One region of the Rhodococcus sp. AC861 genome, then DNA from elsewhere that is predicted to be linked to it. Evidence: riboswitches for the same ligand, from Rfam matches in the RefSeq annotation. Region 1 holds a riboswitch; the other holds the start of a gene.
What was found. Region 1 has a riboswitch for S-adenosylmethionine ahead of AC0IX4_RS15280 (amino acid ABC transporter permease). Riboswitches for the same ligand answer to the same signal wherever they lie in the genome.
Positions count from the first base shown of each region.

Region 2: linked by a shared signal. The riboswitch ahead of AC0IX4_RS17805 (bifunctional o-acetylhomoserine/o-acetylserine sulfhydrylase) and the one ahead of AC0IX4_RS15280 (amino acid ABC transporter permease) in region 1 are both predicted to bind S-adenosylmethionine.

Region 1 is NZ_CEEDMW010000004.1:377,931-383,876, reverse strand. Features, by position in the region: gene AC0IX4_RS15300 (ABC transporter substrate-binding protein) at 1-4, opposite strand, end outside; gene AC0IX4_RS15295 (GNAT family N-acetyltransferase) at 112-576, opposite strand; gene AC0IX4_RS15290 (ABC transporter substrate-binding protein) at 615-1,583, opposite strand; gene AC0IX4_RS15285 (amino acid ABC transporter ATP-binding protein) at 1,625-2,407, opposite strand; gene AC0IX4_RS15280 (amino acid ABC transporter permease) at 2,404-3,363, opposite strand; SAM riboswitch class I at 3,533-3,630, opposite strand; gene AC0IX4_RS15275 (diguanylate cyclase) at 3,936-5,321, shown strand; gene AC0IX4_RS15270 (SDR family oxidoreductase) at 5,395-5,946, shown strand, end outside.
Region 2 is NZ_CEEDMW010000005.1:328,856-334,801, forward strand. Features, by position in the region: gene araA (L-arabinose isomerase) at 1-458, shown strand, start outside; gene AC0IX4_RS17795 (exodeoxyribonuclease III) at 504-1,331, opposite strand; gene AC0IX4_RS17800 (MFS transporter) at 1,351-2,604, opposite strand; SAM riboswitch class IV at 2,800-2,924, shown strand; gene AC0IX4_RS17805 (bifunctional o-acetylhomoserine/o-acetylserine sulfhydrylase) at 3,125-4,510, shown strand; gene metX (homoserine O-acetyltransferase MetX) at 4,507-5,658, shown strand; gene AC0IX4_RS17815 (amino acid adenylation domain-containing protein) at 5,810-5,946, shown strand, end outside.

The DNA.
Region 1 (5,946 bases):
GCAGTGACGTTGCCGCGGCGAGTGAGCCGAGGCCGAGTAGGACGGAACGAGTGGACACGGGGGTGTCTCCGATTCTTCGACGATGGTGTGTGGTGACGGGTGCGGCGCGGGCTAGGCCGCGATAGCTTTCTCGAAGGGGTGGATTCCGACGGACTCGGACGGCAAGCCCTGGTCGTAGAGCGGCCGATAGCCGGCGGCGAGATAGAGCGCGACCGCTTCCGACTGATTCCATCCGGTGGTCAGGTAGATCCGTCGGTAGCCCCGGTCGCGTGCACTGCGTTCGAGTTCCGAGACCACCAGACGCCCGAACCCCTTACCGCGATAAGCCCTGGCAGTCCAGATACGTTTCAACTCTGCTGTTCGGCAGTCGAATCGGCGATACGCGCCGCCGGCGATCGGCACTCCGCCCAGGACGGCGACGATCAACGCACCGTGCGGAGCCGCGAATTCGTCGCCCGGGTACGACTCGAGTTCTTCACGCAGTTCGTCCGGACTACGTCCGTACCGTGACGCGTACTCGCGCGCGAGGTCGTGCAGTAGCGGCGCGGCCAGGGGATCGTCCTGCGTGATGCTCATGAACTGGATCCCGGAGTCGCCGATGCCGGCGTCGACGGTCACTGCCGCGGAAGTCCGGGCGGGTTGATCTCCGAGGTCTGCACGGCCTCGCTCTGCAGACCCCAGCGATCGAGAACCTTCTGGTAGCTGCCGTCCTCGATCGCGTGGTCGATGGCGTCGTGCACGGCCTGGATGAGCCCGTTGTCCTTCTTCGTCAGCACAGCGATCTCACCCTGCAGTGCATCACCGGCGCCGGACAGGGTGCCCACCACTTCCGTCTCCCCACCGGTCGCGGCGTGGTAGATCGCGGACGGGTTGGGGCCGAGGTAGCCGTCGATACGCCCCGAGCCCAAGGCGAGGTAGTAGTCCGATGTCTGCTGGTAGTAGGCGATCTCGGCCGGAGCGAGACCCTCCGCCACGTTCTGCGCGTTCCAGTCCACCAGGAGCTGCTCCTGGTTCGTTCCGGAACCGACACCGATCTTCTTCCCGGCGATGTCCTGCCTCTTCGACACTGTCCAGCCACTGTCCTTCTTCGCCTCGAACGCGATGTTGTCCAGACGGTAGGTCGCGAAGTCGTACTTGTCCTTCCGCTCCTCGGTCACCGTCACGTTGGAGATGAACACGTCGTTCTCGCCCGAATCGACCTTGACGAAGTTCTGCGACCAGTCGGCGACCTCGATCTGCGGTGTGAGACCGAGGATGTCGGCGATCAGATACGAGAAGTCGACCTCGGAGCCGACGGTCGTGGTGTCGTCTGTGGCGTAGAAGCGCAGCGGCGGCGCCGTGCCGCTGGCTCCGGTGACGACGAGGGTGCCGCGGTCGCGGATGGCCTGTGGAACCTCGGCCGCGATCTCGTCGACCTTCTCCGCGCGGACTCGTCCCGACTGTTCGGGAGTGAGGTCGAAAACCTGGCCTCCGGTCGTGACGACCTCGGACTCGGCGGTCGGCTCACTGCACGCCGTCGCGGTCAGGGTGACGGCGGCGAATGCAGCGGTGAGGAGGGCGACGGTTCTTCGTGGTGCGGACATGGCTGTTCCTTGTGGGTGAGAAGTGCAAGACGAGTGAGGTGTCAGAGAACGTGTGCGAGGAACGCCTTGGTGCGGTCCTGTGTGGGTGAATCGAGGAGTTCCGCGGGAGTACCCTGCTCGACGATCACGCCGCCGTCCATGAAGACCACCGTGTCGGCGATCTCCCGGGCGAATGCGACTTCGTGCGTGACGATGACGAGCGTGGCCCCGTCCCTGGCGAGATCGCGGATGACTTCGAGAACTTCACCCACCAGTTCCGGATCGAGAGCCGAGGTGGGCTCGTCGAACAGGATCACCTTCGGTCGCAGAGCCAGCGCCCGAGCGATGGCGACGCGTTGCTGTTGACCACCGGACAGGCGACGGGGGTAGTCGTGGGCCTTGGCTCCGACACCGACACGCTCGAGCAACGCGAGCGCCTCGGTCTCGACCTCTGCACGCGGGCGCTTCTGCGCCGACACCGGCGCCTCGACCACGTTCTCCAGCACGGTCAGGTGCGGGAAGAGGTTGAAGTTCTGGAAGACGAACCCGATCCTCGATCGCTGTCGAAGAATCTCCCGGCCGCTGAGTTCGTGCAGCTTGGCGCCTCTGCGGCGATATCCGACCAGGTCACCATCGACGCGAACCGTTCCTCGATCGACCTTCTCGAGGTGGTTGAGCACCCGCAGGAGTGTCGATTTCCCGGACCCGGACGGGCCGATGATCGCGGTGACCTCACCCGGACGAACGACGAGGTCCACGCCGTCGAGAACCTTCAGCGCACCGAAGGACTTGTGCACACCTCGCACCTCGACCGCATAGGTGGAGTCGTCGACGGAGTGCGTCATCGTGTTGCTCCTCTCGGGGCGAAGGTGATCTCGGAGAATCGCTTCCGTATCTGCTGCAGTGGCGTCAGCGGGACGGTGCGTACCGCACCCTTCGCGTAGTGGCGCTCCACGTAGAACTGCACGATCGACAGAATCGACGTGAGGATGATGTACCAGACTGTCGCCACCATCAGCAGCGGAACGACGCGGCCGCTGCGGCCGTAGATGACCTGCACTTGATAGAACAGCTCGGCGATCGCCATGACCGACACGATGGACGTGCCTTTGAACAGGCTGATGACTTCGTTCGCCGCATTCGGCAGGATCCCCCGCATCGCCTGCGGGAGAACGATCTTGAAGAATTCACGCCGCTTCGGGATTCCGAGCGCCGCAGCTGCTTCCAGCTGACCCTGATCGACCGAGATGATGCCGGCCCGCACGATCTCGGCGGAGTACGCCGCCTGGTGCAGCGCCAGGCCGATGATGGCCGCCGTGGAGCCACTGATCACGTTGTTGACATCGAACCGGAAGAAGCTGGGTCCGAACGGGATTCCGAGCGACAGCGTCTGGTAGAGGTACGCGATGTTGAACCAGAACAACAGCTGCACGATGAGCGGGATGGATCGGAACGCCCAGATGTAGAACCAGGCGATCACCTGCAGCACCGGGTTGGCCGACAACCGAGCTACTGCGAGTGCGATACCGATGGCGAACCCGATCAGCGTTCCCCAGAACGTCAATTGGATGGTCAGCCAGAGTGCCGACATGACCGATGCGGCCGTGAAGTACTGAGCGAAGGTCCCCCAGTCCCATCCGGCGTTCGTGGCCAGTCCGTGCCCGAACTGCGCCACCACCACCAGCGTGGCGACGGCGATGATCCACCGCCAGGGATGCCAGGTCCGTGCGACGACGAGGTCCTCGTCACGGACGTCGTCCACCGCGGCGGCCGCGGAGGGGCGAGCGTCGAGTTGCGTCACCGGACGAACCGGAGAAAAGGGTCAGGGGTCGAGACAGCAGGGCACATCGGGGGGCCTTTCGAGGCGGGAAGTCGGGGTCGCGAGTCAGGAGCAGCGCGTACAGACGCAGGTGCTCACTCGGCACAGGTCGACGTGCAGGCGTCGCCGCGGATCGTGGTTCATCGGTGCTCCTCCATCGGTCCTGGCGGTAGCACCCACACCCTCGACAGGAGAGGGGGGTTGCTGCGACGTCGACGAGCCAGGTCTCTCGGTCGCTCCTGATGGTGAGCAGAAATCTAGACCCGGAACATCGAGACGTCAAATCGCGCAACAGATTTCGCCTCGATCTAATGAGATCACGGTGATTCTGACTCGTGACAATGCGGTCGCCGTCCTGCTCCGACGACGAGACCGGTGCCGGGTGCAGCGCCTGTTCGCGCTCGAACGCCCCGGTCAGGCCCGTGAATCGGTACCCTCATCGGAACAGTTGGACTTCCCGCCGGTGGGTCAGGAACCGAGGTACTCGTGTGAGACGACACAGCGATGCCGGTCGTCGCAGTCGGTTCACGTCAGCGTCTCGACACCTGCCCGCCGTGTCGACCTCGCGACGATTCCAGGATCGTCGATCACTGGCGATGGCCACCACCGTGACCATGTCCGCATTCCTACTCGCAGCCGGATGGGGCATTCCCGGCTTGTTCCACCCCGGTCTCGTTCCCGTGGTGGCCACGGCGCTCGCCATCGTTCTTGCCGTCGTCGTGGTCGGCATCGTGGTCCGGACCGGACGATTGACCGAACGCCAATTCGTGGTCACGGGCGCGATGGCGGTGGTCGGCACCGCGGCGGCTGCGGTCGGTATCGCGGACCCGGCCGACACGTTGACAGTCAGTGCGCTGTTGACGATCGTGCCGGTGTTGGCGGCCTCGGCATCCCCGCCGAGGACGGCCACCGCGTTCGCCACCCTCGCGGCCGGCCTGGGGACCGCCCTGTGTGTGGACTCCGCGTCCAGCCGGGGAGCGGACGCCGTCGCCGCCGGCGCGTCGCTCACCATCGTCGTCGTGCCGGTTCTGCTGGTCTGGAGCCTGCGCATGTCGATGGCGGACGTGAGCCGCCGGTACGACCTGCTGGCGCGAACGGACGTCCTGACGGGGCTACTCAACAGGCGAGGTGTTCTGCCGCTCCTCGACGGGATGCTCCGCACGGCGGTAGGCCTGGACGCGACGATCACCGCCTCGGTCATCGACATCGACAACTTCAAAGCCGTGAACGACACGCACGGACACACGTACGGCGACCGGACCCTGGAGTCGGTCGCCCGAACGATCGTGTCCGCGGTGCCTCGCGGCGCCATCGTCGCGCGACTCGGCGGAGAAGAATTCCTCGTCGTCGCCCACCACGCTCCCGGAGCCGACGTCGCACTGTCGGTACTGCGGTCCGTCCGCGCCGAATGCGCGGTCACGGTCAGCATCGGAACATCGCGAGCACACCCGTCGACCCTCGACCGGACCGACAACGTCATCGACGTCGACGCTGCGCTCGATGCGATGATCGCCCGCGCCGACGAGGCGATGTACGCCGCGAAACAAGGCGGACGCGATCGCATCGCCATCGGTCACGACACCGTGTTCCATCGGCGGACACACTCGGACACCCTCGACGCATCGGCCGCCGTCGCCGCCACCCTGGTCGAACTACACAGCCGTCGGGCACGGTCCGGCAGACCGGCCGAGGCTCTGGCAGCGCTCTCCGAGCGGCTCGACGAGGTCATCGCCGCCGCGTCCTCCAACGACGCGGTGCGGTACGTGACCGCACTGTCCACGGTCGCGTCGCTGGACCAGTGCACAGGAATAGTGATGGAGCAGCTCGGTGTGGACCGTGACGACGCGGTACGGGTACTCGTACAGCGCTCGCGTGCCGACGGAGTATCGCTCGCACGGCTATGCGACACCGTGATGTCCTCCTCGCTCACGCCCTCCTGATTGCGTCTCGGCGCCCACGGGTAGCCGGACGGCGGGATCGACACGCGATCCCCAGAGCGGAGGCACTTCGTCCATGGCTTCACCACGTCCGGGCACGGCGCTCGTCGTCGGCGCGACCGGCATATCGGGGCAGACCATCTGCCGCCAACTCGTCGAGGCCGGGTGGACCACCTACGGGCTGTCTCGCAAGACCTCGCTCCCGGTGGAGGGGGTGACACCGGTGACCGCGGACCTGATGGACATCGCTGGGCTCCGTGAGGCACTGCGAGGAACCGCTCCCGACATCGTCTTCTTCACCGCGTGGATGAAGCAGGACACCGAAGCCGAGAACATCGAGGTCAACACGGCGACCCTGCGCAATACCGTCGACGCACTGGCGGACGAGAAATCGGTACGCCACGTTGCCCTGATGACCGGACTCAAGCACTACCTGGGACCGTTCGATGCATACGGCGACGCCGTCACGGCCGAAACGCCGTTCCACGAGTCCGAGGATCGACTCGACACCCCGAACTTCTACTACGCCCAGGAGGACGAGTTGTTCGCCGGGGCGGAGCGACTCGGCTACACCTGGAGCGTGCATCGAGCGCACACGATCTTCGGCTTCGCGGTGGGCAATGCGATG
Region 2 (5,946 bases), on a different contig from region 1:
ACATGCTCGAGGTGTGCCCGTCCATCACCACGTCGCGGCCCACGGTGGAGATCCACCCGCTCTCCATCGGCGGCCGCGAAGACCCTGTGCGCATGCGGTTCACCGCGGATCCCGGCCCCGGCATCATCGTGGGACTGTCGGACGTCGGTGAACGGTTCCGCCTGACGGCCAACGTCGTCGAAGTCGTCGAGCCCGACGAGGCACTGCCCCAGCTGCCGGTGGCGTGCGCGGTGTGGAAGCCCGAGCCGTCGCTGTCGGTGTCCGCGGAATCGTGGCTGACCGCCGGGGCACCGCACCACACCGTGATGAGCACCGCGCTCGATATCGCTGTGCTCGAAGCATTCTCGGACATGATCGCCGTGGAACTGCTCACCATCGACGCCGACACGACAACGAGGGGCTTCCAGCGCACGTTGCGCTGGAACGCGGCATACCACCGGCTCGCAGCGGCGCTCTGACGGATCACGCGCCGCGTCGCCGGAGGTGACCGCCGAGCCGGCGGTCTAGCGGTACACGACGGTGACCGGCGCGTGATCCGACCATCGGAGGTCGTAACTGTCGGCACGTTCGACCACGGCGTCCTTCGCTCGGTCGGCGTAGTCGGTGGTGGCCATCTGATAGTCGATGCGCCATCCCGCGTCGTTGTCGAAGGCTTTGCCGCGGTACGACCACCAGCTGTAGGGACCGTCCTGGTCCGGGTGCAGTGCTCGCACGACATCCGTCCAGGCTCCGGTCTCGCCGATGAACGAGTCCAGCCACGCGCGCTCCGACGCAAGGAAGCCGGACTTGGTCCGGTTCCCCTTCCAGTTCTTCAGATCCAGCTCCGTGTGCGCGATGTTCCAGTCGCCGCACACGACGTGGTGCTCGCCCGACGATCCCGACGCGTCCAGGTGGTGCGCGAACGCTGCCATGAACCGTTCCTTCGACGCCTGCTTCTCGGTACCCACCTCACCCGAGGGCAGATACAGGCTTGCGACGGTGACGGCAGGATCGGCGCCGACCGCAGGGTAACGCGCCTCGATGTACCGGCCCGACTCGTCGAATTCGGCGTCACCGAAGCCGATCCGGACCGATTCGGCCGGCGTCCTCGACAGGATTGCTACCCCGTTGCGTCCCTTCACGGACGGCTCCGCGGACGCCAGGTGCCACCCCGCACCCTGCCTGCCACCGTCCAGCGCGGGGCCGAGGCAGGACAGGACTTCGTCGTCGGTCGCGCGAGTTTCCTGCAGGCAGATCACGTCCGCGCCGGACGTCGCGAGCCAGTCGAGCATTCCCTTACGCACTGCTGCGCGGATGCCGTTGACGTTGACCGAGGTGATGGTGTGAGACACCGGAGAACCGTATCCGAGCTCAGACCACTACTGCCCGGGCGTCCGTCCGGCGCTGCATCGCAACGGAGGTGGCGAGGACGGCGATACCGGCTATCGCCAGGCCCGCACCGACCACGGCGGGGGCCGTGTATCCGAAGCCGGCGGCGATGACGGCACCGCCGAGAGCGGCGCCGAGGGCGTTCGCGAAGTTGAACGCGGCGTGGTTCAGCGAGGCTGCCAGCGTCTGCGCGTCGGCGGCGACGTCCATCAGACGCGTCTGCAGGCCGGGCACGATCGCGGACCCGGAGGCTGCGATGAGGAAGACGACGATCAGCGCGGTGACCGGGTTGTGCGCCGCCGCGACGAACACGGCCAGGCTCACCGCGACCGAGGTCATGGCGAGGAACAGACCGGGAACCAGCATGCGGTCGGCGATCCATCCACCGAGGAAGTTGCCGGCCACCATGCCCAGTCCGTAGATCATCAGCGCAACGGGAACAGCTGCCTTGGACAGGCCGGACACGTCGGTCAACGTGGTCGCGATGTAGGTGTACACGGCGAACATGCCGCCGAACCCGACCATGCCGACGAACAGTGTCATCCACACCTGGGTGCGGCGGAATGCTCCGAGTTCGGTTCGAGTGTCCGTGGTCGGCATCGAGTCGAGCCGAGGCAACCACACCGCGAGCGCGGTGACGGTGAGTGCTCCGATGATCGCGACGATGCCGAAGGCGCTGCGCCACCCGAAGGCCTGTCCGATCCACGTCGCGGCAGGAACACCCACCACGTTGGCGACGGACAGACCCATCATCACCATCGCCACCGATTTGGCACGCTTGCCGGGATCCGCGAGGTGGGCCGCGACCAGCGCCGCAACACCGAAGTAGGCGCCGTGGGGCAACCCGGCGACGAATCGTGACGCCATGAGTTCGTGGAAGCTCGGCGCGAAGACGGTGCCGAGGTTGCCCAGCGTGAAGGCAACCATCAGAGCGAGGAGAAGGGTGCGGCGAGGAACCCGTGCCGCCAGTGCCGCGATCACGGGGGCGCCGACGACGACGCCGAGTGCGTAGGCGGAGATGAGGTGGCCCGCGCTGGGCTCGGACACCGACATCGAGGTCGCCATGTCGGGGAGCAGACCCATGGACACGAACTCGGTGGTGCCGATACCGAAGCCGCCGAGCGCCAGCGCCGACATCGCCACGCGTCGACGACGGACACGCTGCCGATCCGTCACGGCAGGTGCCGCGGCGGGTGCGGACGGGAGGACGTCGAAAGCGACGGAGGGGGGTGTCACAAGCTCTCTTTCGTGGTCGGTGGTGCGGTTCATGATCGATTCAGAAGGTAAGGACCCGTGAAACGGACAAGGCGCCCCGAAAGGCGCCTTCGCATGTTCCAGTCTGAACCCCGGCCAGGTCATTCGCCAATCGAACGACCGTGAGTTCGGCCACCCTTCCGACTCCCGGGAACGACCCGCTACCATTCCTGCCAAGGTCATGAGCGCCAGCATCGAGCCCCGGCTTGCTGGCCGGCAACCCTCCAACCGCGGTGGGGTGCCCCGGGTGATGACCGGGTTACTCGGTCCGTGATCGTGCGGAGCGAGAGCAAGCGCGGGCCCGATCCCTCGGGCCCACCGACCGGCACCTCGGAGGTTTCCACCATGTGTTGTAGCTCGCGATAGGCCCCGATACTTCTTTCTCCACGAAGCTCGGCTCGCCTACTGCGCTCTGCACACGGTGACGGTGACTCGTGCGGCAGACGTGGTGCGTTCCGACGTGGATTCCCTGCACGCCACCTCCACGAGGAGCACGACAGACATGACCGACAATTACTCCGACCCGAACTCTCCCGCGCCCGAGGTCTCCGCGCCCGACGTCTCGGGATCCGATGTCGTCGACGCGGTGGGTGCGCCCGTCGAAGATCCGGCTCTGAACTGGAGTTTCGAGACCCGCCAGGTCCACGTCGGACAGGTTCCCGATGCGACGACCCACGCACGCGCCCTGCCGATCTACCAGACCACCTCGTACACGTTCGACAGCACCGATCACGCGGCAGCACTGTTCGGACTGGCCGAGCCCGGCAACATCTACACCCGCATCATGAACCCCACGCAGGACGTCGTGGAGCAGCGCATCGCCTCCCTCGAGGGCGGCGTCGCCGCACTGCTCGTCGCGTCCGGCCAGGCCGCCGAGACGCTGGCGATCCTGAACATCGCCGAGACCGGCGACCACGTCGTCTCCAGCCCGCGTCTGTACGGCGGCACGTACAACCTCTTCCACTACACGCTGCCGAAGCTGGGCATCACCGTCTCGTTCGTCGACGATCCCGACGACCTCGACCAGTGGGACAAGGCGGTCCGCCCCGAGACGAAGGCGTTCTACGGGGAGACCATTTCCAACCCGAAGAACGACATCTTCGACATCCGCGGCGTCTCCGATGTCGCTCATCGCCACGGCATTCCGCTGATCGTCGACAACACGGTCGCGACCCCGTACCTGATCCAGCCGCTGAAGCACGGCGCGGACATTGTGGTGCACTCGGCCACCAAGTACCTCGGCGGCCACGGCACGGCCATCGCCGGCGTCATCGTGGACGGCGGCGGCTTCGACTGGACGCAGGGCCGCTTCACCAACTTCACCACCCCTGATCCCAGCTACCACGGTGTGGTGTTCGCCGATCTGGGTGCGCCCGCGTACGCCCTCAAGGCGCGTGTGCAGTTGCTCCGCGACATCGGCGCCGCGGTGTCCCCGTTCAACGCCTTCCTCATCGGGCAGGGCATCGAGACTCTGTCCCTGCGACTCGAGCGGCACGTGCAGAACGCGACCGCCGTGGCGACGTTCCTCGAGAACCGCGCGGAGGTCGTCAGTGTCAACTACGCCGGACTCCCGTCGTCGCCCTGGTACGACCGTGGCCGGGAACTGGCGCCGCGCGGAGCCGGAGCCATCGTGGCGTTCGAGCTCACCGGTGGGCTCGAGGCCGGAAAACGTTTCGTCGACGCCCTGGAACTACACAGCCATGTCGCTAATATCGGTGACGTGCGTTCCTTGGTCATCCACCCCGCGTCGACGACGCATTCGCAGTTGTCGCCCGAGGAGCAGGCGGCCTCCGGCGTGACGCCGGGGCTCGTTCGACTCGCCGTCGGTATCGAGGGAATCGACGACATCCTCGCCGATCTGGAGAAGGGTTTCCGGGCAGCATCTTGACACTCGATCTCCCCTCGCTCGCTCGTTCGTCGGCATTTCCGCCGGCGGACGGGCGGGTGGGCACCGTGCACATCGGCGACGTTCCCCTCGAGAGCGGTCGCGTGGTTCCCGACGCGACCGTCGTGGTGCAGCGGTGGGGAGAGGTGTCTCCGGCGCGGGACAACGTCGTGCTGGTCGAACACGCACTCACCGGCGACTCCCATGTCACCGGACCGGCCGGGCCGGGTCACCCGTCACCCGGCTGGTGGTCGGGAATGGTCGGTCCCGGAGCGCCGCTGGACACCGACCGTTGGTGCATCCTGGCGACCAACGTCCTGGGTGGCTGCCGCGGTACCAGCGGACCGTCGTCGCTCGATCCCGACGGCGTCGCGTGGGGATCACGTTTCCCGGAGATCTCGATCCGCGACCAGGTCACCGCCGAGCGCATGGTTGCCGACGCGTTGGGAATCGAGCGTTTCGCGTCGGTGGTCGGCGGATCCATGGGCGGAATGCGCACCCTGGAATGGCTCGCGTCCCATCCCGACAGGGTGGCCTCCGCACTGGTCATCGCTGTCGGCGCGCGGGCGTCCGCCGATCAGATCGGCACGCAGACGACACAGATCGCGGCCATCACCGGGGACCCGGACTGGCAGGGCGGCGACTATCACCACACGGGTCGAGCTCCGCTGTCCGGTCTCGCCGTGGCGCGGCGCATCGCGCATCTGACCTACCGCACGGAACACGAGCTGGACACACGCTTCGGCAATCGCTCGCAGGTGGGAGAGGACGCCCTCGACGGTGGTCGCTACGCCGTGCAGAGCTACCTCGAGCACCAGGCCGCGAAACTCGCCGGTCGATTCGATGCCGGGTCGTACGTACTGCTGACCGAGGCGATGAACCGCCACGACGTCGGACGTGGTCGCGGCGGACTGGAGACCGTCCTGCGGTCCGTCACCGTTCCGACGGTCGTCGGCGGGGTCGACTCGGACCGGCTCTACCCGCTCCGTCAGCAGCAGGAGATCGCCGACCTGATCCCGTCGTGCGACGGGCTCAGGATCATCTCCTCGCGGGACGGACACGACGGCTTCCTCACCGAGCCGGATGCCGTGGCCACCATGCTCATCGCCACCATGGAACTGGCCTCGGATGCTGTGGCTCCCACGCGCTGAAACAGGTGGAGGTTGGCACACCTCACAAAGAAACCTGTAGTACACAAGGACCGTCGAAATCAAGTTTCGGGTTTGTTAGTGTCGGAGCCGTGGGACATCCACGGTGGGCGGAAGTTCACGCAGTGCGCAAGTGAACTATCCGGGGGAACACATGGCCGAGCGGAGCTCGCACTCGAAGTCCGGTGATGTCGGCGACGTCGATGCCGGCGTGGACACGGGCAGCGACTACGAGGACGTCTTCGACCTGACCACGGCTCAGCGCGACATGTGGTTGCTGCAGGAGCTCGA